DNA from 2 places in the Actinomadura sp. NPDC000929 genome. Region 1 is predicted to be linked to the other one. Evidence: riboswitches for the same ligand, from Rfam matches in the RefSeq annotation. Region 1 holds a riboswitch; the other holds the start of a gene.
What was found. A riboswitch is a leader RNA that binds a small molecule or an ion and turns the genes downstream of it on or off. The one in region 1 is predicted to bind cyclic di-AMP.
Positions count from the first base shown of each region.

Region 2: it holds a riboswitch for cyclic di-AMP, as region 1 does, so the genes downstream of both, ABWI04_RS22840 (CHAP domain-containing protein) here and ABWI04_RS37385 (C40 family peptidase) in region 1, are expected to answer to the same signal.

Region 1 covers NZ_JBEUPA010000180.1:2,241-12,583, forward strand. The annotation lists gene ABWI04_RS37360 (AAA family ATPase) at 1-1,719, shown strand, start outside; gene ABWI04_RS37365 (4Fe-4S single cluster domain-containing protein) at 1,791-2,483, shown strand; gene ABWI04_RS37370 (hypothetical protein) at 2,387-3,364, opposite strand; gene ABWI04_RS37375 (FHA domain-containing protein) at 3,416-3,808, shown strand; gene typA (translational GTPase TypA) at 3,879-5,732, opposite strand; cyclic di-AMP (ydaO/yuaA leader) riboswitch at 5,924-6,055, shown strand; gene ABWI04_RS37385 (C40 family peptidase) at 6,063-7,079, shown strand; gene ABWI04_RS37390 ((deoxy)nucleoside triphosphate pyrophosphohydrolase) at 7,076-7,462, opposite strand; gene ABWI04_RS37395 (Mut7-C RNAse domain-containing protein) at 7,491-8,273, opposite strand; gene ABWI04_RS37400 (amidohydrolase family protein) at 8,303-9,589, opposite strand; gene ABWI04_RS37405 (MarR family winged helix-turn-helix transcriptional regulator) at 9,651-10,154, shown strand; gene ABWI04_RS37410 (C40 family peptidase) at 10,168-10,343, opposite strand, start outside.
Region 2 covers NZ_JBEUPA010000067.1:11,979-22,321, forward strand. The annotation lists gene ABWI04_RS22805 (FadR/GntR family transcriptional regulator) at 1-240, shown strand, start outside; gene ABWI04_RS22810 (cache domain-containing protein) at 258-959, shown strand; gene ABWI04_RS22815 (Lrp/AsnC family transcriptional regulator) at 985-1,272, opposite strand; gene ABWI04_RS22820 (rhomboid family intramembrane serine protease) at 1,370-2,119, opposite strand; gene ABWI04_RS22825 (DEDD exonuclease domain-containing protein) at 2,154-3,989, opposite strand; gene ABWI04_RS22830 (NYN domain-containing protein) at 4,281-5,558, shown strand; gene ABWI04_RS22835 (C40 family peptidase) at 5,835-6,788, shown strand; cyclic di-AMP (ydaO/yuaA leader) riboswitch at 7,284-7,482, shown strand; cyclic di-AMP (ydaO/yuaA leader) riboswitch at 7,619-7,774, shown strand; gene ABWI04_RS22840 (CHAP domain-containing protein) at 7,784-8,617, shown strand; gene ABWI04_RS22845 (hypothetical protein) at 8,657-9,922, shown strand; gene ABWI04_RS22850 (M48 family metallopeptidase) at 9,919-10,343, shown strand, end outside.

The DNA of each region.
Region 1 (10,343 bases):
CGCTCCAGCGGCGCGGCCTTCATGGCCGTCTACGACCCGGTGGACGGGCTGCAGATCGTCCCGGGCCCTAACGAGCCGTCCGGGGACGAGGCCGCGGCGGCGGCGGAGTCGCTGCTCGGCAAGGTCAAGGCGGACGAGAAGCCCTCGCTGGAGGGGCTGACGCGGCACCTGGCCGCGGTCGCCCGGCCGCAGGAGAACGTCCGCGCCGCGTTCGTGATCGACTCGGCGTCGCGCATCGCCCGGACCCCGACCGACCTGGAGCCGGCCGAGCGCGACTTCTTCCGGTTCTGCGCGAAGCTGTCGCGCAGCGCGCGCCCCGTCCGGGTGACGGGGGCGCGGCCGAAGCCGCTCTACAACCCGGTCGTCTGGCTGGTGGAGCGGCCGGGCGACCTGCCGCCGTGGCTGACGGCCGACAACGAGAACATCCGCGAGATCACGATCCCGCGCCCGCACCTCGGCGACCGGCAGGAGACGGCGCGGCTGCTGGCCCGCGCGTTCGGGGTGAGCGACGTCGGGTCGGACGAGGTGGCGGCCGCGGCGTGCGACGCGTTCGCCGAGCAGGCCGACGGGCTGACCCTCCAGTCGATGATCGAGGTGACCCGGCTGGCGAAGGAGCGCAACGTCGACCTCGCCGACCTGCCGGACGCGGTCCGCACCTACAAGCTGGGCGTGCTCGACAACCCGTGGAGCCGCGGGCACCTGCGGCGCCGGGTGCTGGAGGGCGAGAAGCGCGTCCCCGAGCGGGTGATCGGGCAGCCGCAGGCGGTCACGAAGACGCTGGACATCCTCAAGCGGGCGGTGCTCGGGCTGTCGGGCGCGCAGGCGACCAGGTCGGGCAGCCGGCCGCGCGGGGTGCTGTTCTTCGCGGGCCCGACCGGCACCGGCAAGACGGAGCTGGCCAAGGCCATCACCGAGCTGGTCTTCGGCGACGAGTCGGCCTACCTGCGCTTCGACATGAGCGAGTTCTCCGGCGAGGGCTCCGGCGACCGGCTGATCGGGTCGCCGCCCGGGTACGTGGGGCACGAGGCCGGCGGCGAGCTCACCAACGCCGTCCGGGAGGACCCGTTCCGGGTGATCCTCTTCGACGAGATCGAGAAGGCGCACCCGCGGATCCTGGACAAGTTCCTGCAGATCCTGGAGGACGGGCGGCTCACCGACGGGCGCGGCAACACCGTCCACTTCTCCGAGTCGATCCTCATCTTCACCTCCAACCTGGGGATGTTCGTGCCGGGACGCGACCTCACGACCCGCGACGGGGCCGCGTACGGGGCCCCTGACCGTGTGCAGAACATCACACCCGGGATGTCCTACGAGCAGGTCGAGCAGCGCATCAAGGGCGCCGTCGCCGACCACTTCACGACGGTGCTGAACCGGCCGGAGCTGCTGAACCGGTTCGGCGACAACATCGTGGTGTTCGACTTCATCTCCGGCGAGGCCGCGCACAAGATCTTCGACCTGCAGTTCGCGAACATCTGCCGGCGGGTCACCGAGGAGCACCGGCTCGTCCTCGCCGTGAAGGGGGACGCGCTCCAGACGCTCCGCGAGTGGTGCACGGAGGAGCTCGCCAAGGGCGGGCGCGGCATCGGCATGGCGCTGGAGTCCCACTTCGTCAACCCGCTGGCGCGCGCGCTCTTCGACCGGGAGCTCGTCCCGGACGAGAAGGTCACCGTCACGGGGATCCGGCGCGAGGGCAGCATCGTGCACCTGGACCTCCAGTGAGCGCGGGCCGTCCCCCGGCGGCCGGAGACGGCGCCGGCGAGACGCTCCTGCTCGCCAAGGCGCACTACCCGGTGACCACACTCGGCCCGGGGACGCGGGCGGGCATCTGGACGCAGGGCTGCACGCTGCACTGCAACGGGTGCCTCTCCCGCGACACGTGGGACGCCGACCCGGGCCGGGCCATCCCCGTCGAAGCGGTCCTAGGATGGCTCGCGTCCCTTCCCGAACCGGTCGACGGGGTGACCATCTCGGGCGGCGAACCGTTCCAGCAGCCGGCCGCGCTGGCGGCCCTGGTGCGGGGGATCCGCGCGTGGCGGGAGACCCGCGACCGTGAGACGATTGCGTTGGACATATTGGTTTACAGCGGATATGTCTACTCTCGACTCTCGCGCGCCGCTGTGACGCGCGAGATCGTCGACATGTGTGACGCCGTGGTCACCGGGCCGTACGTCGACCGGCTCAACCCTGGGGGGCGACACCCCGCGGACGGCTCCCTACTCTGGAGGGGGTCGGCCAACCAGCGTGTCGTGCCGGTGTCCCCCCTGGGACGCGAGCGGTACGGGGCAGTGGCCGGCGTCGGTGACACTGAAGCGATCGGTGACACTGAAGGAAGAGGGCCCCGAGTACAGGTGTCCGTGGACGAAGGGCCGGAGGGAAAGCGGGTGTACTACATCGGGATCCCGCGAAGAGGTGACATGGAGCACCTCACGTCGAGGCTCGACCGCGCCGGGGTGCGCTCGGGGGATGTGTCATGGCGACCTTGAACTGTCCGGTCTGCGACGAGCCGTTCCAGCCGGGCGATCTGCTCTGCATGAGCTGCGGGGCCAACCTGGCGCGCGCCGGTGGCGGCGCTCACCAGCAGGGCCCGGGCGGGTACGAACCGCAGCGGATACCCCCGCCGCCGGGGCCGCAGCAGGGGGGCCAGCAGTACGGCGGCCCGCAGCCCGGCCCGGCCGACCACCAGTACGGGCAGCCTCAGCACGGTCAGGGTCAGCACGGGCAGGGCCAGCCCGGCCAGCCCCAGCATGGGCAGCCGCAGTACGGCCAGCCTCAGCACGGGCAGCAGCAGTACGGGCAGCCGCAACAGCAGCAGCCCCCCGCCGACCCCTGGGGCGCGCCGCAGCAGCCCCAGGACCAGTGGGGCGCGCCGCAGCCGCAACAGCAGCAGCCGGACGCATGGGGTCCGCCCATGCCCCAGCAGTCCCATGACCAGCACGGTCAGGGTCAGCACGGGCAGGGCCAGCCCGGCCAGCCCCCGTACGGGCAGCCGCAGCAGGGCCAGCCTCAGCACGGGCAGCAGCAGTACGGGCAGCCGCAACAGCAGCAGCCCCCCGCCGACCCGTGGGGCGCGCCGCAGCAGCCCCAGGACCAGTGGGGCGCGCCGCAGCCGCAACAGCAGCAGCCGGACCAGTACCAGCCGCAGCAGCAGTACGGCGCCCCACAGGACCAGTACGGCGCACCGCAGGACCAGTACGGCGCGCCGCAGCCCGGCCCGGCCGACCACCAGTACGGGCAGCCTCAGCACGGGCAGCCCCAGTACGGCCAGCCCCAGCACGGAGGCCAGCCGCAGCACGGGGGTCAGCCGCAGCACGGAGGCCCGTCGCCGCAGCTGCCGCACGGCCGCGAGGCGACGCTGCTGCCGCACGAGCACAACCAGGGGCAGCAGCGGTCGGCCGCGCCCGACAGCACGGCGTTCATGTGCCCGTACTGCGAGGCGGTGCTGAGCAACCCGGGCGCCGCGCAGTGCGACTCGTGCCTGCGCCCGCTGCCGCAGAAGGGCACGCCCGTCCTGCGCGTCCAGTTCCCCACGGGCGAGCTCAAGGTCTCGGTCGGCCAGCACCTGGTGCTCGGCCGGGACGCGGGCCAGTCGCCGGTGGCGGCCACGTTCACGCAGTACGACAACGTGTCGCGGCGCCACTCGACGGTGTGGCTCGACCCGTCCGGGACGGCCTGGGTGCGCGACGAGGGCTCCACCAACGGGACGTTCGTCAACGGCGAGCGGCTCCCCCGCGGCGTGGACGCCCCGCTCCGCGACGGCGACCAGCTCCGCCTGGCCGCCGACGTCACGGGCACCGTCCAGCTGAGCTGAGCGGCACGCACGAAAAGGGGCGGCCCCGCGGTTCCGAGAACCGCGGGGCCGCCCCTTTCGGCTTCGGCGCTCAGCCGGCGCGCTTGGTGCGGGCCCGCGTGCGCTCGCGCTCCTTGGCGTCCAGGACGACCTTGCGGATGCGGACGGCGGTCGGGGTGACCTCGACGCACTCGTCCTCGCGGCAGAACTCCAGCGCCTCCTCCAGCGACAGGGCGCGGGGCGGGGTGAGCCGCTCCAGCTCGTCGCCGGTGGACGACCGCATGTTCGTGAGCTTCTTCTCCTTGGTGATGTTGACGTCCATGTCGTCGGCGCGGGAGTTCTCCCCGACGATCATGCCCTCGTACACCTCGGTGGTCGGGCCGACGAAGAACGTCCCGCGCTCCTGGAGGTTCGTGATGGCGTAGGCGGTGGCGGCGCCGGACCGGTCGGCGACGAGCGAGCCGGACGGACGGGTGCGCAGCTCGCCGAACCAGGGCTCGTAGTCCTCGAAGACGTGGTGCGCCATGCCGGTGCCGCGCGTCTCGGTCATGAACTCGGTGCGGAACCCGATCAGGCCGCGGGCCGGGACGAGGAACTCCATCCGGATCCAGCCCGTCCCGTGGTTGGTCATGTGCTCCATGCGGCCCTTGCGGACCGCCATCAGCTGCGTGACGGCGCCGAGGTGCTCCTCGGGGATGTCGACGGTGAGCCGCTCGACCGGCTCGTGCTTCTTGCCGTCGATCTCCCGCGTGACGACCTGCGGCTTGCCGACGGTCAGCTCGTAGCCCTCGCGGCGCATGTTCTCGACCAGGATCGCCAGGGCCAGCTCGCCGCGGCCCTGCACCTCCCAGGCGTCGGGGCGCTCGGTCGGCAGCACCCGGATCGACACGTTGCCGACGAGCTCGCGGTCGAGGCGGTCCTTGACCATCCGGGCGGTGACCTTGGTGCCCTTCTCGCGGCCCGCCATCGGCCCGGTGTTGGTGCCGATCGTCATGGAGATCGCCGGCTCGTCCACCGTGATCAGCGGCAGCGGGCGCGGGTCGTCCGGGTCCGCGAGGGTCTCACCGATCATGATGTCGGGGATGCCGGCGATGGCGATGATGTCGCCGGGCCCGGCCTCGTCCGCGGGCTTGCGGGTGAGCGCCTCCGTCATCATCAGCTCGGTGATCTTCACCCGCTCGACGCTGCCGTCGCGCCGGCACCAGGCGACCTGCTGGCCCTTCTTGATCGTGCCGGCGTGCACGCGGCACAGCGCGATCCGGCCGAGGTAGCTGGAGGCGTCCAGGTTCGTCACGTGCGCCTGGAGCGGGCCGTCGGGGTCGTAGGACGGCGCGGGGATCGTCTCGGTGATGACCTTGAACAGCGGTTCCAGGTCCTCGCTGCCGGGCATGGCGCCGTCGGCGGGCTTGTCGAGCGAGGCCCGCCCGGCGCGGCCGGACGCGAACACGATCGGGAAGTCGATCTGGTCCTCGTCGGCGTCGAGGTCCATGAACAGCTCGTAGGTCTCGTCCACGACCTCGTCGATGCGCGCGTCGGGGCGGTCGGTCTTGTTCACGACCAGGATCACCGGCAGCCGCGCGGCGAGCGCCTTGCGCAGCACGAAGCGCGTCTGCGGGAGCGGGCCCTCGCTGGCGTCGACCAGCAGGACGACGCCGTCCACCATGGACAGGCCGCGCTCGACCTCGCCGCCGAAGTCGGCGTGCCCCGGGGTGTCGATGATGTTGATCGTCAGGCCGTTGTGCAGGACCGCGGTGTTCTTCGCGAGGATGGTGATCCCCTTCTCGCGCTCCAGGTCGTTGGAGTCGAGCACGCGGTCGTCGACGTCCTGGTTCTCGCGGAAGGCCCCGGACTGCCAGAGCATGGCGTCGACCAGCGTCGTCTTGCCATGGTCGACGTGGGCGACGATCGCGACGTTACGGAGGTCGTCGCGCGTGGAGATGGGCATGCGGGTTCGCCTTGCGTGAGAGTTCGGGAGTCGCCGCAGACGTGCGGCCGTACCCATTCTACTTGGCCGTGCGTACCACCCACTCCGAGTCGTTCGCCCCATCGGTCACACGGACCTCGATTGGCCAACTTTGCGCATCCTTTGTAATCTGCCCGAGATCCGGTCGTCCGGAGTCCCGCCCCCAGGGGACTGCGGCCGGAACGCCGAATCTCCCGCGGGAGAACCGGGGACCCACCACCCTCGGGGTGAATCGACGCTCGTCGTAGGGCGACTCCTGGCCCGAACCCGTCAGCTAACCCGGTAGGCGTACGAGGAGAGGAGAACACCGGCTTGGCTCCGGATTCCCCCCGGCGGCGTCGCGTTCTGCCCACCGCCACCGCCACCCTGCTCCTGATCGGTCTCGGCGCCACCGCGCCGGACCTCGCCCACGCCGCCCAGCCGTTCCGGCCCGCCTCCGCGCCCACGGCGCCGAGCCCCACGCCGACGACGGAGAAGGGCCTGCGCAAGAGCCTCGACGCGCTGAACGAAGAGGCCGAGATCCTCACGGAGAAGTTCAACAAGGCCCGCGTCGAGTTCACCAAGGCCCGCAAGGCCGAACAGGACGCCACCCGGGAGGCCGAGCGGCTGCGCGCCCTCGCCGAACCCGCCCGCCAGAAGCTCGGCAGCCTGGCCGCCGCGAACTACATGGCCGGCGGCCCCGACGTCCTCTTCGGCTCCGGCGCCTCCCCCGAGGGGCTGTCCGACCGCGCCTACCTGGCGCAGAGCCAGGCCACCGCCGTCCTCGCCCTGAAGAAGCAGATCGACCAGGCCGACGCCGCGGAGCGCACCGCCAAGGCCAAGACCGCCCAGGTCAAGAAGGCCTGGGACGACGCCAAGCAGGCGCGCGAGGCCGCCAAGGCCAAGGTCTCCGAGGTGATGAAGCGCCTCGACAAGCTGACCACCACCCACGCGAGCGACCCGCGCACCGGCCTCAGCGCCACCGTGAAGGGCTCCGGCCTGCCCGCCAAGATGGCCCGCAAGGCGCTCACCAAGCTCGGCTCCCCGTACGTGTGGGCCGCCGCCGGACCGAGCAGCTTCGACTGCTCGGGCCTCGTCGTCTGGGCCTACGCCCAGGTCGGCAAGCCCGGCCTCCCGCACTACACCGGCGACCTGTTCGCCATGGGAACGAAGGTCTCCCGCGGCGCCCTCCGCTCCGGCGACCTGGTGTACTTCGGCAGCAACCTGCACCACATGGGCATCTACCTGGGCGACGGCAAGTACCTCCACGCCCCCCAGACCGGCGACGTGGTCAAGATCTCCAAACTCTCCGACCGCTCCGACTTCGCAGGCGCGAATAGGATTTCCTAGCCGAGGCCTTGGGCGGCCAGGAGGTCTACTGCCGGGCGGTCGCCGGGGAGCCAGTTGACGTCGTGGAGCTCTGAGGGCGCCAGCCAGCGGAGTTGCAGGTGCTCCAGGGCTTGCGGCTCGCCTTCTACCAGCTCGGCCGTCCAGACGCGGAGGACGGCGCGTCCGCTGAGGCGCCAGTCGCCGCCCACGCGGCGGCCCAGGCGTACCTTCACGGCCAGTTCCTCGTGGCACTCGCGCACCAGGGCGTCCTCGTCCGACTCTCCGGGGTCGACCTTGCCGCCGGGAAGCTCCCAGCCGCCCGCCATGTGCGGCGGCTCGGCGCGCTGGGCGGCCAGCAGCCGCCCCTCCGCGAGGATCGCCGCCCCCACCACCACGAGATCGATCGCGACCAGCTCCTCTCCGTGTTCGTGATCAGACCGCGGCGCCGGTCCGTCCGGTTCCGTCCCGCCTGAGGGAGTCGACCAGACGCGTCGCGTCGCGGACGATCTCCTCCAGGTGGTCGCCGTGCGCCCCGCGCCAGTACACCTGCCCGCAGACCGCGCAGCGGCCGTACACGTCGTAGCTGCGGCGCGTGCCCGACTGGAGCTCGCGCTCGATCTCCTGCTTGTCGACCGGGACGAGCTCGCCGTTGCAGGCGGTGCAGCGCGTCCACGGGCGCAGGACGGGCGCGAAGCGGTCGAGCAGGTCGCGGAGCTGGTCGTCGGGGCGCGAGCCGCGGACGTAGGCGCCGAACCACAGCGCGCGGCGGCGCAGGAGGCCGCGGTCCTGCGTGAGCAGGACGCGGCGCTCCTCGTTGGCCTGGACGACGAGCGCCGGGTCGTCCATGTCGTTGTGGTAGGCGGTGTCGAGGCCGAGCAGGCGCATGCGCCGGGCCAGCGTGCCGAGGTGCACGTCCAGGAGGAAGCGGGGGGCGACCTGGCCCGGGTCCAGCGGCACGGGCTGGGGGCGCGGGACCGCGGCCACGCGCACCTCGGCCCCGGCGGCGGGGCGGGCGCCGGGCCCGGCGGGCTCGCCGTCGGCGGTCATCGGGCCCGCCTCGGGCAGGGGGACGCCCAGCGACTCCACGAGGTGCCCCAGCGTCGAGGTCCCGTCGTAGGGGACCCGCGCCGGGGACTCCCGCCGGGTCGCGGGCAGGAACATCAGCAGCTCGTCGGCGACGCGGATCGTTATCTCGGACTCCACGCCGATCAGCATGCCACGCGCGGCCGACGATTCTCCCCGGTTCAGGCCGCTGTCACGTGCGCGGCGGAGTCCGCGAGGGACGCCAGGAGGGCGGGGACGTCGTAGCCGACCAGCGCTCCCCCGCGCTTGACCACGCGTCCGCCGACCAGGACGGTGTCGACGTTACGCGTGTCCGCTGACAGGACCACGGCCGCGACGGGGTCGTGCGCCGCCGCGAGGCCGAAGGTGTCGGTGCGCAGGACGAGCAGGTCGGCCTGCTTGCCGGGGGTCAGCGATCCGGTGACGTCCGCGAGCCCCGCGACCTCGGCGCCCTCGATCGTGGCCGTCCGCAGCGCGTCGGCGACGGTGAAGCCGAGGCCGGCGCCGTCCGGGCGCCCCCGTTCGAGGACGTAGGCGGCGCGCATGATGCTGAACATGTCGCCGGGGCCGGAGGTGACCGTGTCGGCGCCGAGCCCGGTCGGGACGCCGGCGGCGCGGGCGCGCCCGGTGGGCGGGGCGCCGATGTCCAGCGCCGCCTCGATGGCGGGGGCGGCGGACACCGTCCCGCCGCTTCCGGCGATCCGCTTCAGCTCCTCGTCGGTGTAGAAGTTGGCGTGCACGTACGTGGCCGGGTGGTCCATCAGTCCGTTGGCGTCGAGGAACGCCAGGCCGCGCGCGGCGCTCTCGGCGCCGTGGCCGCCCAGGTGCGCCGTGACCGGCAGCCCGAGCTCGCGGGCCGTCCGCCACTCGGCGAGAGCGCGCTCGTCGCCCCCGATCTCGGGGCCGAGCGCCGCCATCGCCATCGTGACCTGGCCGCCGGACCCGAAGTGCTCGCGGTGGACGCGGCCGGTCTCGGCGGCGAGCGCGTCGAGGCCGCCGTCGCCGCCGTAGCAGTACCCGAACACCGCCCTGATGCCGGACGCCCGCAGCGCCGCGATGTTCGCCTCGGTGTGGCCCTCGCTGAGCTGGATGTGCGACCAGTCGACCAGCGTCGTGATCCCGGAGTCGAGGCACTCCAGGGACCCGGCGAGCGTCCCGGCGAACACGTCGCCCGGCCGGTACCGGGGCGCCAGCTCGCCGAGGACGCGCTGCAGGTAGGCGTGGAGCGTGCCGTCCGGCAGGGCCGCGCGGATCCCGGCCTGCCAGGTGTGCCGGTGGGTGTCGACGAAGCCCGGCATGACGATGCGGCCGGTCGCGTCCATGGTCTCGGCGCCGTCCGGCGCGGCCAGGTCCGGGCCGACCGCGGCGATGCGGCCGTCCTCGACGAGCACGTCGGCGGTTCCCAGCACGGTCGGTTCGGGCGCGGTGTCGATGACGAGGCCGTTCGTGAGCAGCAGAGAATTTGCCATGGACGAAAGCTTAAAAGATAGCTTTACGAAAAGCAATCAGTCGAGCGAGTACGCTCGGGGCGTGCGGGACGACATCGATGACCTGGCCGACGCGTGGCGGCGGGACGGCCTGACCGAGCCGTTCGTCGCGATGCTGGAACTGAGCAAGCGCGCGGGGCGCGTCGCCACGCTGGTGCAGCAGGCGCTCCGGGGCCCGCTGGCCGAACTCGGCCTCACCTACGCCGAGTTCGAAGTGCTGACCGTGCTGCGCCGGGAGGGCGAGCCGTACCGGCTGAGGCCGAGCGAGCTCACGCGGTCGGCGTTCCTCACCTCGGGCGGGACGAGCAACGTCCTGCAGCGGCTCCAGAAGGCCGGCTACGTGGAGCGCGAGGCCAACGCGGGCGACGCGCGCAGCCGCTTCGTCCAGCTGACCGCGGACGGGCTGCGCGTCACCGAGCAGGCCCTGGTCGCGTCGGGGGTGGCGCACGAGGAGGTGCTGGCCCGGGTGCCGCCGGAGGACGTGCGGGCCGCCGCCGACGCGCTGCGCGAGATCGTGCTCGTCGTGGGCCGGCGCCGGTTGCGCTGACCCCGCCGGGCCGCTACCGGCGCGCGGCCAGCTCGGCCACCTTCTTCTTGAAGTCCGGCCGCGCGAGCGGGCGCGTCACCCCGACCCAGTTCGGCTTCTTGTAGGTCTTCACGCCGATCGCGGGCACGCACGCCGAGCAGCTCGCGACGATCATCTTGCCGCCGCCGATCACCATCCCGACGTGGCCGG
Region 2 (10,343 bases), on a different contig from region 1:
GTCGCCGCCGCCTCCCAGTCCGGCCGGCTCACCCGGGAGGAGATCCGGCTCCAGGCCGAGCTCGGGCCGCTGGTGTGGGCCGTGCACGATCTTCCCGAACGGCGCGGGCCCGTCGCCGCCGAGCATGCCCGGCTCGTCCGGGCGATCGAGGCGTCCGACGGCGCCGAGGCACGCGATGTAGCTGAAAGTCACGTCTCGAATGCGGTAGAACGTCTGATTGAACGACGGCTCGCACTCTGAGACCCCGAGGGGGACCCATGCCCGCCGAGCCACCGGCCGTCGGCGCGGCGGCGGCACACGTCCGCGCGACCCTGGACGGCGTGTTCACCACCGTGGCCCAGGTGCGCGACGCGGCCGCGCGGCGTCTGGAGGACGTCCGCCGCGCCGGGCGCTCCCCTGCCCGCGACGACCTCGCCGCGCTGCGCCCGCTGCTGTTCTCCCATCTCGGCCCGCTCGTCTGCGGCCTCGGGTTCATCGCCGCGCCGGGCCTGCTCGCCGACGCCGCCTGGTACATGGAGTGGTGGCAGACCGGCCCGGCCGGGCGGCCGTCCCAGCTGCTGCGCGACCTGAACCCCGAGAGCAGCGTCCTGTACGACTACACCGACTGGGAGTGGTTCACGGGGCCGCAGAGCGGGGCGGAGAAGACCGTCTGCGGCCCCTACGTCGACTACCTGTGCAGCGACGAGTACGTCCTGACCCTGTCGGCGCCGGTGCGCGTGGACGGGAGGTTCGCGGGCGTCGCGGCCGCCGACGTGTTCGCCCGGACGTTCGAGAACGAGATCGTGCCGGCGCTGCGGGAGATCCCCGCGCCCGCGTTCGTCGTCAACGCCCCCGGCCGCGTGATGGCCTCCAACACCGCCAGCTGGCCCCCGGGGGCCGTGTACCGGGAGCTGCCCGGCTACGCCGCCCGCTCCTGCGGGGGCGGCATCGACCGCGTCGCCCTCGTCGTCGGCGGCTAGCCCCGCACGGGCGCGGCCCCCGGCCTCAGTCGGCGTCGGGCAGGCCGAGGGAGAAGGCCTGCTCCAGGTCGTGCTGGGAGTAGGTGCGGAACGCGATGTGGGTCTCGGTGCCGACGATGCCGGGGACCTTGTTGATGCGGCCGGGGATCACGTCGTTGAGCTCCTCGTGGCGGCGCACCCGGACCATCACCATGAGGTCGTGGTCGCCGGTGATGGAGTACACCTCGCTGACGCCGTCCAGCGCCGCGATCGTCTCGGCCACCTCGTGGATGCGCGCGACGTCGGCCTTGACGAACACGATCGCAGTGACCACTGCACCCCTCCCCACAGAAACGGACCCTCCGACCCTACCGGGGCCCTGCGCCGCGAGTGCGGGGGGACGCCCCAGGAGCGGGGGCCGTCGCGGGCGGTCAGCCGCCGCTCAGCGCGGCCAGGCGGTGGGCGGGGCCGGCACGGCGGGCCAGGAGCGCGAACACCACGCCCGCCACGAAGCCGTAGATGTGCGCGGTGTAGGCGACGTTGCTCTTCTCGTCGCCCAGGGACAGCCACTGCAGGACGAACCAGTAGCCGAGCACCACCCACACCGGCAGGCGGATGAAGATGACCGGCGGCACCCAGCTGACGACGCGGCCCCGCGGATTGAGGATCACGTAGGCGCCCATCACCCCGGCGATCGCGCCGGACGCGCCGATGAGCGGGACGGTGGAGTCGGGCGAGGTCCACGCGAACCCGTAGACGGCGACGAGCCCGAACACCAGGTAGGCGAGCAGGTAGCGCCATCGGCCGAGCCGGTCTTCCACGCCCATGCCGACGACGAACAGGAAGACCAGGTTGCCGAGCAGGTGCATGGCGCTGGAGTGCAGGAACATCGAGGTGAACGCCGCGGTCCAGGGCGCCTTGCGGAAGCTCGACGGCCCGCAGTCGTGCGCGACCTCGGTCGGCAGCGGCTGCTGGTCGCCGGTGGTCAGCTCCTTCGGCACGGCTCCGTACTCGTAGGTGAAGTGCGTCGCCTTGCACTCGCGGACCGAGCCCTTGCCGTACCAGGCGGCGAAGTTCGACATCGGGGTGATGAGGAAGACCACCACGTTGACGGCGATCAGCAGGTACGTCACCCAGGGGACGCGCCGCGCAGGCTGACTGTCGTAGAGAGGCAGTGCCATGCGGGGTCGTCCTCCGGTTGCCGGGTGTACACGGTCACCTTAGTGGTCGGCCGGGCCCGCGACGGGCACCGTCGGGCCGCTCGTAGCTCCGGTCGTAGGCCTTGTCGATCCACTCGCGCAGGCCCTCGGCGCCGTGCAGCGGGCACGTCCACGGGCCGTCGACCTCGACCAGGCGGACGCCGGGCAGATCGAGCCAGCGCAGGACGCACTCCATCTCCTCGGCGGTCGCGCCCTGCGAGGCGGGCGCGCCGAGCGCGACGCCGCCGGGCGCCTCTCCGGAGGGCGGGAACACCGTCTCGGCCGTCGCGATGAGCGCGTCGACGTAGGGCCGGGGCCGGGCGTTCGGCGGGACGGTCCCGGCGGCGGCGAGCCGGCCGTAGCGCACGACCGACAGCTCCCATCCGCCGTCGAAGGCGGGACGGGCGGCCACCAGCTGGGGCAGCCGGGCCAGCGCCGCCAGCCGCTGCCCGCGCGCGGCGGCCCGGACGAACGCCGCGAGCCGGTCGCGCTGGGCGGCGGCCTCCTCGTAGCGCAGCTCGGAGGCCAGCCGGTCGATGCGGACCTGCGCGGCGGCGACGACGGGCCGCACGTCGCCCTCCATGATGGAGCGGGCCGTCCCGGTGTGGACGGCGTAGGCGTCGGCGGACTCGCGGCCGTCGCAGGGCGCGCCGCAGCGGCCCAGCTCGGCGAGGGCGCACGAACGCGCCTTGCCGCTCTCCACCAGCCGGAGGGTCAGACGCTGGGTGCACTGCCGCAGCGGAACCGCCTCGTGCAGCGCGGCGCGGGCCTCCTCGGCCTGCCGCCGCGAGGAGATCGGCCCGAGGTAGCGGGCGCCGTCGGCCCGGCACTCCCGCACGATGGACAGCCGGGGGAACGGCTCCACGGTCAGCTTCAGCCAGATCGCCCGCTCGGGGAACTTGGAGCGGCGGTTGTAGCGCGGCTTGTGCTCGGCGATCAGCCGCAGCTCGCGGACCTCGGCCTCCAGCCCCGTGGCGCACACGATGGTGCGGACGTTCTCGGCGAGGCCGACCATCTCCCGGACGCGCCGGCGCGTCTCCGAGCCGGTGAAGTAGCTGCGCACGCGCGAGCGCAGGTCGCCGCTCTTGCCCACGTAGAGCACCTCGCCGGCGTGGTCCTCGAAGAGGTAGACGCCGGGGGTGGAGGGGACGTCGTCGGCGAGGTGCCGCTTGCGGCGCTGCTCGGGGGTGGGCGCCTTCGCGAAGCCGCGCATCTCCTCCAGCGAGGTGACGCCGAACGAGCCGAGCCGCTCGATGAGGCCGTGCAGCACCTCCACGGTGGCGCGGGCGTCGGCGAGGGCCCGGTGCGTCGGCTCGTTGGACGTCCGGAAGAAGCGGGCCAGCGTGGCGAGCTTGCAGTTGGGCACCTCGTCGCGGGACAGCACGCGCCGCGCCAGGTCGACGGTGTCGACGACGGCGAACGCGGGCCAGGCGTAGCCGTTCGCGGCGCACGCGGCCTTGAGGAAGCCGATGTCGAACGAGGCGTTGTGCGCGACGAGGACGCAGCCGCGCGCGAACTCCAGGAACGCCGGCAGCACCGACTCGATCCGCGGCGCGGCCGTCACCATCGCCGTGGTGATGCCGGTGAGCGCGGTGATGAACGGCGGGACGGGGCCGCCCGGGTCGACGAGCGTGCCGAGCTCGCCGAGCTCCTGACCGCCGCGCACCTTCACCGCGCCGATCTCGGTGATGGCCGAGTCGGCCGCCGAGCCGCCGGTGGTCTCCAGGTCGACCACCACGAAGGTGACGTCGCTGAGGGGGGTGCCGAGGTCGTCCAGGGTGCCCTGGACGCCGTGCCCCCGGGCCCCGTGCCCCTGGGCTCCGCGCCCTTGGACACCGTGCGCAGCCGTCATGAGCGCGACCGTAGAGGACCCCACCGACAGAACTTCGTGCCGCTAGGGTTGGGGGGCGCCGGGACGTCCCGCCGGGCGGGGGCCGCGAGGACGGGCGGGAGGCATCCCGCCGAGGGCCGGGCGCGATCCGTCCGATCGCACGTTCGCCCTGGTTAGGGCGTACCGCGCTCGGGAACACACAGCCCACCGGCGGCGCAGCCCGGAAGGAGCGGGATCATCGACAGCGGTCCCGAAGCGACCCCCGGCGACGGGGAGCCTGCGGAGAAGGCGTCCCGCCCGCTGCCCGAGGCGGTGCGGCAGGGCGTGGTGGAGGCCGCCGCCGACCTGATCGGGTCACTGCCCTCCGAGGAGATCCCCGTGCCGCTGCGCCGGTTCGCGCGGTTCGAGCGCCGCAAGCGCGCCAGGCTCGCGGGCCAGCACATCGCGGCGGTGCTGGAGAAGGACGGGGAGTTCCGGAGCCGGGTCGCCGCGCCGCTCCGGGAGGCGCAGGCCGACCTGGTGGAGGCGGTCGAGGGCGGGAACGTGCCGCCCGCGGCCGACCCGGTGCGCGTCGCCGTGCTGGCCTACCTGCTGCGCCCGGCGGGCTGGACAGAGCTGGTGGAGTCCGCGCGCGAGGAGCTGGCGCGTTCGGCGAGCGCGTCGGAGGAGCAGGAGGCCGAGCGCCGCGTCGCCGCGCTGAAGGCGGAGCTCGCCGCGACCCGCGACGCCCGCGGCGCCGAGCTGGCCAAGCTGCGCGCCGAGCTGCGCGAGACCAAGGCCGAGGTCGCCGAGCTGCGCCGCAAGCTGCACGACGCGCGCACCCGGTTCCGGGCCGCGGAGGAGCGCGCACACGCGGTCGCGGAGGAGGCCGACCGCGAGCTCGCCGCCGCGCGCGAGTCGACCGCCGCGTCGGACAAGGAGCTGCGCAGGCTGCGCGCCCGGGCCGCGCGGGCGGAGGAGGCGGCCGAGACCGCCAAGCGGGCCGCGCGGGAGGGGCGCAACGTCGACGACGTGCGGCTGCGGATGCTGCTGGACGCGCTGGTGGACGCCGCGCAGGGCGTCCGCCGGGAGCTGGCCCTGCCCTCCACCATCGGCCGTCCCGCCGACGCGGTCGGCGGGCTGGAGCCCGACCGGCTGGCGCACCGCGCGCTGCCCGGCCGGGCCCTGTCCGACAGCGACCCGCAGCTGCTGGACCGGCTGCTGACGCTTCCGCAGGTGCACCTGGTGGTGGACGGCTACAACGTCACCAAGACCGGGTACGGGGAGCTGCCGCTGGCCGACCAGCGCAGCCGGCTGCTGTCGGGGCTCGGCGGGCTCGCCGCGCAGACGCGCGCCGAGGTGACGTGCGTGTTCGACGGGGCGGAACTGGACGCGCCGGTCGCCATCGCGGCGCCGCGCGGGGTACGGGTGCGGTTCAGCCACCCGGGCCAGACGGCGGACGAGCTGATCGGCGAGCTCGTGCGGGCCGAGCCGCCGGGCCGCTCGGTGGTCGTGGTGTCGTCCGACCGGGAGGTCGCCGACGCCGCCCGGCGCGCCAACGCGCGCCCCTGCCCGTCCTCCCTGCTGCTGCGCAGGCTGGGCCGCTCCTAAGACGCCCATAAGGCTCCGATAAGGCAGTCCTCGCGGTATGTGATCATGGCGTCACTAAAAGTGGATGATAATGAGAGATGTCAATCAAAGAGTGATGAATCGGTTGTGACGGCTGTTGCCCCTCGCTAATGTCGTCCGCTGACGTCGTGGACGAGAGGGGCGAAACCGACCGTGGCCAATGATCACATCGGGGCACCGGCGCAGCGGCCTGGCCGCGGGGCGGGCTCTGCGGGCACAGGCCTCCGCCGTCGCCTGGCGGCCGTCGCCGGACTGACCGTGGCGGTCTCCCTGACCTGCTCCCCGGTGGTGGCGCACGCCGAGCCCAAGCCGACCCGGGCGCAGGCCCAGAAGACGCTCGACAAGCTCAACGAGAAGATGGACCAGAAGGTCGAGCAGTTCAACCAGAACCGCGAGAAGCTCAAGGTCGCCAAGAAGAAGTTCGACGCCGCGACCAAGGCGAGCAAGCAGGAGCAGGCCGACTTCGAGGAGCAGCGGTCCAAGATCGCGCAGATGGCGGCCACCGCCTACAAGAACGGTGACTCGGCCGACGTCACCGGCTTCGTCGGCAGCAACGACCCGCAGTCGATCCTCGACCAGGCCGCCGTCTTCTCGCACCTGTCGCACGAGCGCAGCTCCCAGCTCACCCAGTTCCTCGCGACCGCCCAGCGGCTCCGCCGCGAGCAGTCCCAGGCGAAGGCCGCCTACGACGAGGTGAAGTCCAAGCAGGACGAGCTGAAGAAGCAGAAGCAGGACCTCGACAAGCAGGTGCAGAAGCAGAAGGCGCTCGTGCGCCGGCTCGGCGGCGGGAGCACCCCCTCCCGCCCGGGCGGCGGCGGCCCCACGGGCGGCACCTACAACGGCCCGGCGAGCGGCCCGGCCCGCACGGCGCTCAACTTCGCCTACGCGCAGCTCGGCAAGCCCTACTCCTACGGCGCCGAGGGCCCGGACTCCTACGACTGCTCCGGTCTGACCATGAAGGCCTGGGCCGCCGCGGGCGTCAGCATCACCCGCACCACCAACACCCAGTACGCCTACACCAGCTCCAAGCGGGTCGCCTGGAACAACATGCAGCCCGGTGATCTGGTGTTCTTCAGCAACCTCGGCCACGTCGGCCTCTACGTGGGCGGCGGCAAGATGATCCACGCCCCGCACACCGGCGACGTCGTCAAGATCAGCGACATCAGCTCCGGCTACTACAAGAGCAATTTCTACGGCGCCGGGCGCCCCTGACGCACCGCCTGACCCCCTGCTCCACGGGCGTCACGGGACCTCCATCGACAACGGACCAGGCTTGACCTGGTCCGTTGTTGATTTTGGGGGGGTTTGCCTTCTTTTGGGGTTTTGGTACCTTTGCACCACTCACGGCGCCCTCCAGACGCCGTGGACCCGCGGCGCCCACCTGGCGCCCCGGCCCCACGCGGCGCATCCAGCACCCGCGTGACGGCGGCGCGAGCCACGCGCCGCTCCCCCCAGGCGGCACGCCCCACGTGCCGTCCCGCGGCGCCCGAAGGCGCCGCACGGTCTCGTCGCAGACCCGGCCGACCCCGTCCACCGTGCGCACGCCCGCAGCGTGCATGGCGCTGAGCGCGCAGCCGCGGTGGCGTACACGGGGCAGGCCCCGGACGGTCCCCGGAGACGGGCCGCCGTCCGTCCACAACACAAGGCGCCGCTCGTTCGCACGCGGGAGACAGGTCCCGCGCCGGGCCCCATCTCGCCCCCAGGATCGCAGCGGCAGCGCCGAATCCGCCTCAGCGCGGAACCGGGGACCCATCTGCGCCGGAGTCCGGAGGAATTCTCCGGACGGGCATTCCGGCACCCGGGGTGAATCGGCGCGTCTCTCCCGGCAGTCCGGTGAGAGCCGCCGTAGGGCCACTTCCACGCCCGAACCCGTCAGCTAACCCGGTAGGCGTCTGGAAGAGAAGGAGTGAATCCCGCAGCGTTACCTGGGGCGTGGCCGCCACGCGGCCACGCCCCCACCCCCTGCACTCCGCGGGCGTCCACGCCCGCCGAGATTCCCCATTCAGAACCGGCGTGCCCGCCCCCGGGCACGTCACCGCCGAGTCCGCGGACCGCCGTGCCCCGCATGCGCGTCCACTGTGGAACCGGGGACCCACTGCGTCCTTTTCGGGGTGAATCGGCCTGCCTTCGCGGGCCGTAGGGCGGCTTCCACGCCCGAACCCGTCAGCTAACCCGGTAGGCGGCATGGAAGTCGAGGAGATCCCCCCGTGCCACGCGCGCACTGCAAGAAGACCCACGGCAGGCACCGCAAGCCGAACCCCCTGTCCCTGACCTGGCGGACGACCGGCGGCGTGATCGTCGGCGCCGCCGTGCTCGGCACCGCCGCCGCCACCGCGCAGGCGTCGGTCCTGCCGTTCGGCTCCACCCCGGTGAGGGCCGCCGCCGCGGCCGACCTCGCCCCCGGCCTGACGGCGCACGGCGGCCCGCCCGGGCGCCGTGCCGAGGACGAGCGCAAGACGACCGGCTCGAAGGCTCCGGCGAAGAAGGACCAGCCCGAGCAGCCGAAGGCGGAGACCTCCGAGAAGGCCGCCCCGAAGACCGTCGCGAAGTCGCGCCCCACCGCCGCGCAGGCCATCGAGCTCGCCCGCTCGCAGGTCGGCGTCGAGGAGGACGGCGGCGGCGAGACCAAGTTCCAGGACTGGTACATGGCCACGTCCCGCGCGCGGGAGACCCTCGCGCGCGACGGCGGCTCCCTCAGCGGCTACGGCGACGCGAACTGGTGCGACATGTTCGTCTCCTGGGTGGGCGAGCAGATCGGCTTCAGCGACCAGGTCGGCAGCGACGCCTGGACGGTCGCCCACGCCCGCTGGTTCCAGGAGCACGGCCGCTGGGGCAACGAGCCGAGGCCCGGCGCGATCGTGTTCTTCTCGTGGGGCGGCAGTGAGTCCGTCGACGACATCGAGCACGTCGGCATGGTGGTCAAGAAGATCGACGATGGCACGATCGAGACCGTCGAGGGCAACACCGACAACGCCGTCCGGATAAAGGAACGTTCCACAGACGTCGTCGTCGGCTACGGCTACCCGGACTACCGGTCGTGACGGCGCCCCACGCCCCGCGCCCTGCATAGGATCGCGCCCATGGAGGAAGGCCCCGGGCAGGACGCCCCCGTCACGCGGCGCAGGGTCCTCGCCCTCGGCGCGGGCGGGGTCGCCGTCCTCCTCGCCGGAGGCGCCGGCCTGGCGGGCTCGCGCTCCGGCGGCCGGGCGGCGGGCGCCCGTGCTCCCGGCTCCCCGTCCGCCGGGACGTTCAATCCCTCTCTGGCCTCCGCCGTCCTCGCCAATCGCGCCGCGGCCGTCCGCCAAGGCGACCGCATGGCGTTCCTCGCCACGGTGGGCAACGCCCCCGCCGCCTTCCAGGACACCCAGTCCCGCATGTACGGGAACCTCCGGAAGCTTCCCCTGGAAGGCTGGCGGGAGCGCGTCGTCCGCGTCGAGACCGTGGACGGCGAGACCGCCGTCGTCCGCGTCGAGGCGCGCTACAGGCTGCGCGGCTTCGACCGGAGCGACGTGGCCCGCACCCGCTACCTCACGCTGGCCCCGCGGGGCGGGGCGTGGACGATCGTCGGCGACGGGACGTCCCGCGGCCTCGCCGACGACACCGACATCTGGGACTGCGGCCCCCTGACGGTGGTCAGGGGCCGCACGAGCCTGGTCGTCGGCGACGGCGCCGGCCTCGACGGCATCGCCCGGCGGCTGGACGCGGCCGTCCCGGTCGTGACGTCCGTGGTCGGCACGGGGTGGGCGCGGCGGGTCGTCGCGCTCGTCCCCGCCGACGCGACCGTCGCCTCCGCGCTCGCCGGCCCCGGGCAGAGCCTCGGCCAGATCGCCGCGCTCGCCGCCGTCGCCCCGGCCGCCGGGGGCGGTCGCGGCGAGGACCGCGTCATCGTCTCCCCCGGCACCTTCGGCCGCCTCAACGAGCTGGGCCGCGACGTCGTCCTCGCCCACGAGCTGACCCACGTCGCCACCGGCGGCGCCCGCGACGGGCGCACCCCGCTGTGGCTGATCGAGGGCTTCGCGGACTACGTCGGCTACCGGCGCGTCAAGATCAGCACCCGGTCGGCGGCGGGCGAGCTGCGCCGCGAGGTCTCCGCCGGGCGCACGCCCTCCGCGCTGCCCTCCGCCGACGCGTTCGCCGGCGGCTCCCCCCGCCTCTCCCAGGCCTACCAGGAGGCCTGGCTCGCCTGCCGGATGGTCGCCGACCGGTACGGTGAAGCGGCGCTGGTGCGGCTCTACCGGGCCGCCGGGCGCGCCCCGGAGGCCGCGGCGCTGCGCGACGTGCTCGGCCTGACGCGGGAGCGCTTCACCGCACTGTGGCGCGACTACGTGAAGGAGGAGCTCGCATGAGCGAGGCGGAGACCGACGAGGACCGCGCCGGGGACTCCGCCGCCGGAACCCCCGGCGCCGCCCCCGCGCGCCGGCCCCGGATCGCCGCCGCCGTCGCCGCCGCCGTGCTCTTCGCCGGGGTCGCGACCGTGCTCGCGCGAACCACTCCGTGGAATCCGCTCCCCGGGCACGTCCCCGGCGGGCGGGTGGAACCCGATCCCGCGCTGGACTTCACCCCCGCCGAGATCGCCCGCTCCCGGGCGTTCGACTCGGCCGTCAACCCGCCCGCCTACACCGGGCTCCTCGTCGGCCTCGCCCTGATCCTGGTGCTGGGCCTCACGCCGCTGGGCGCCCGGTTCATCGGCTGGGCCACCGCGAGAACCCGCCGCCGGCCGCTTCGGATCATCCTCGGAACCATGGCCCTGACCACGCTGCTGCGCGT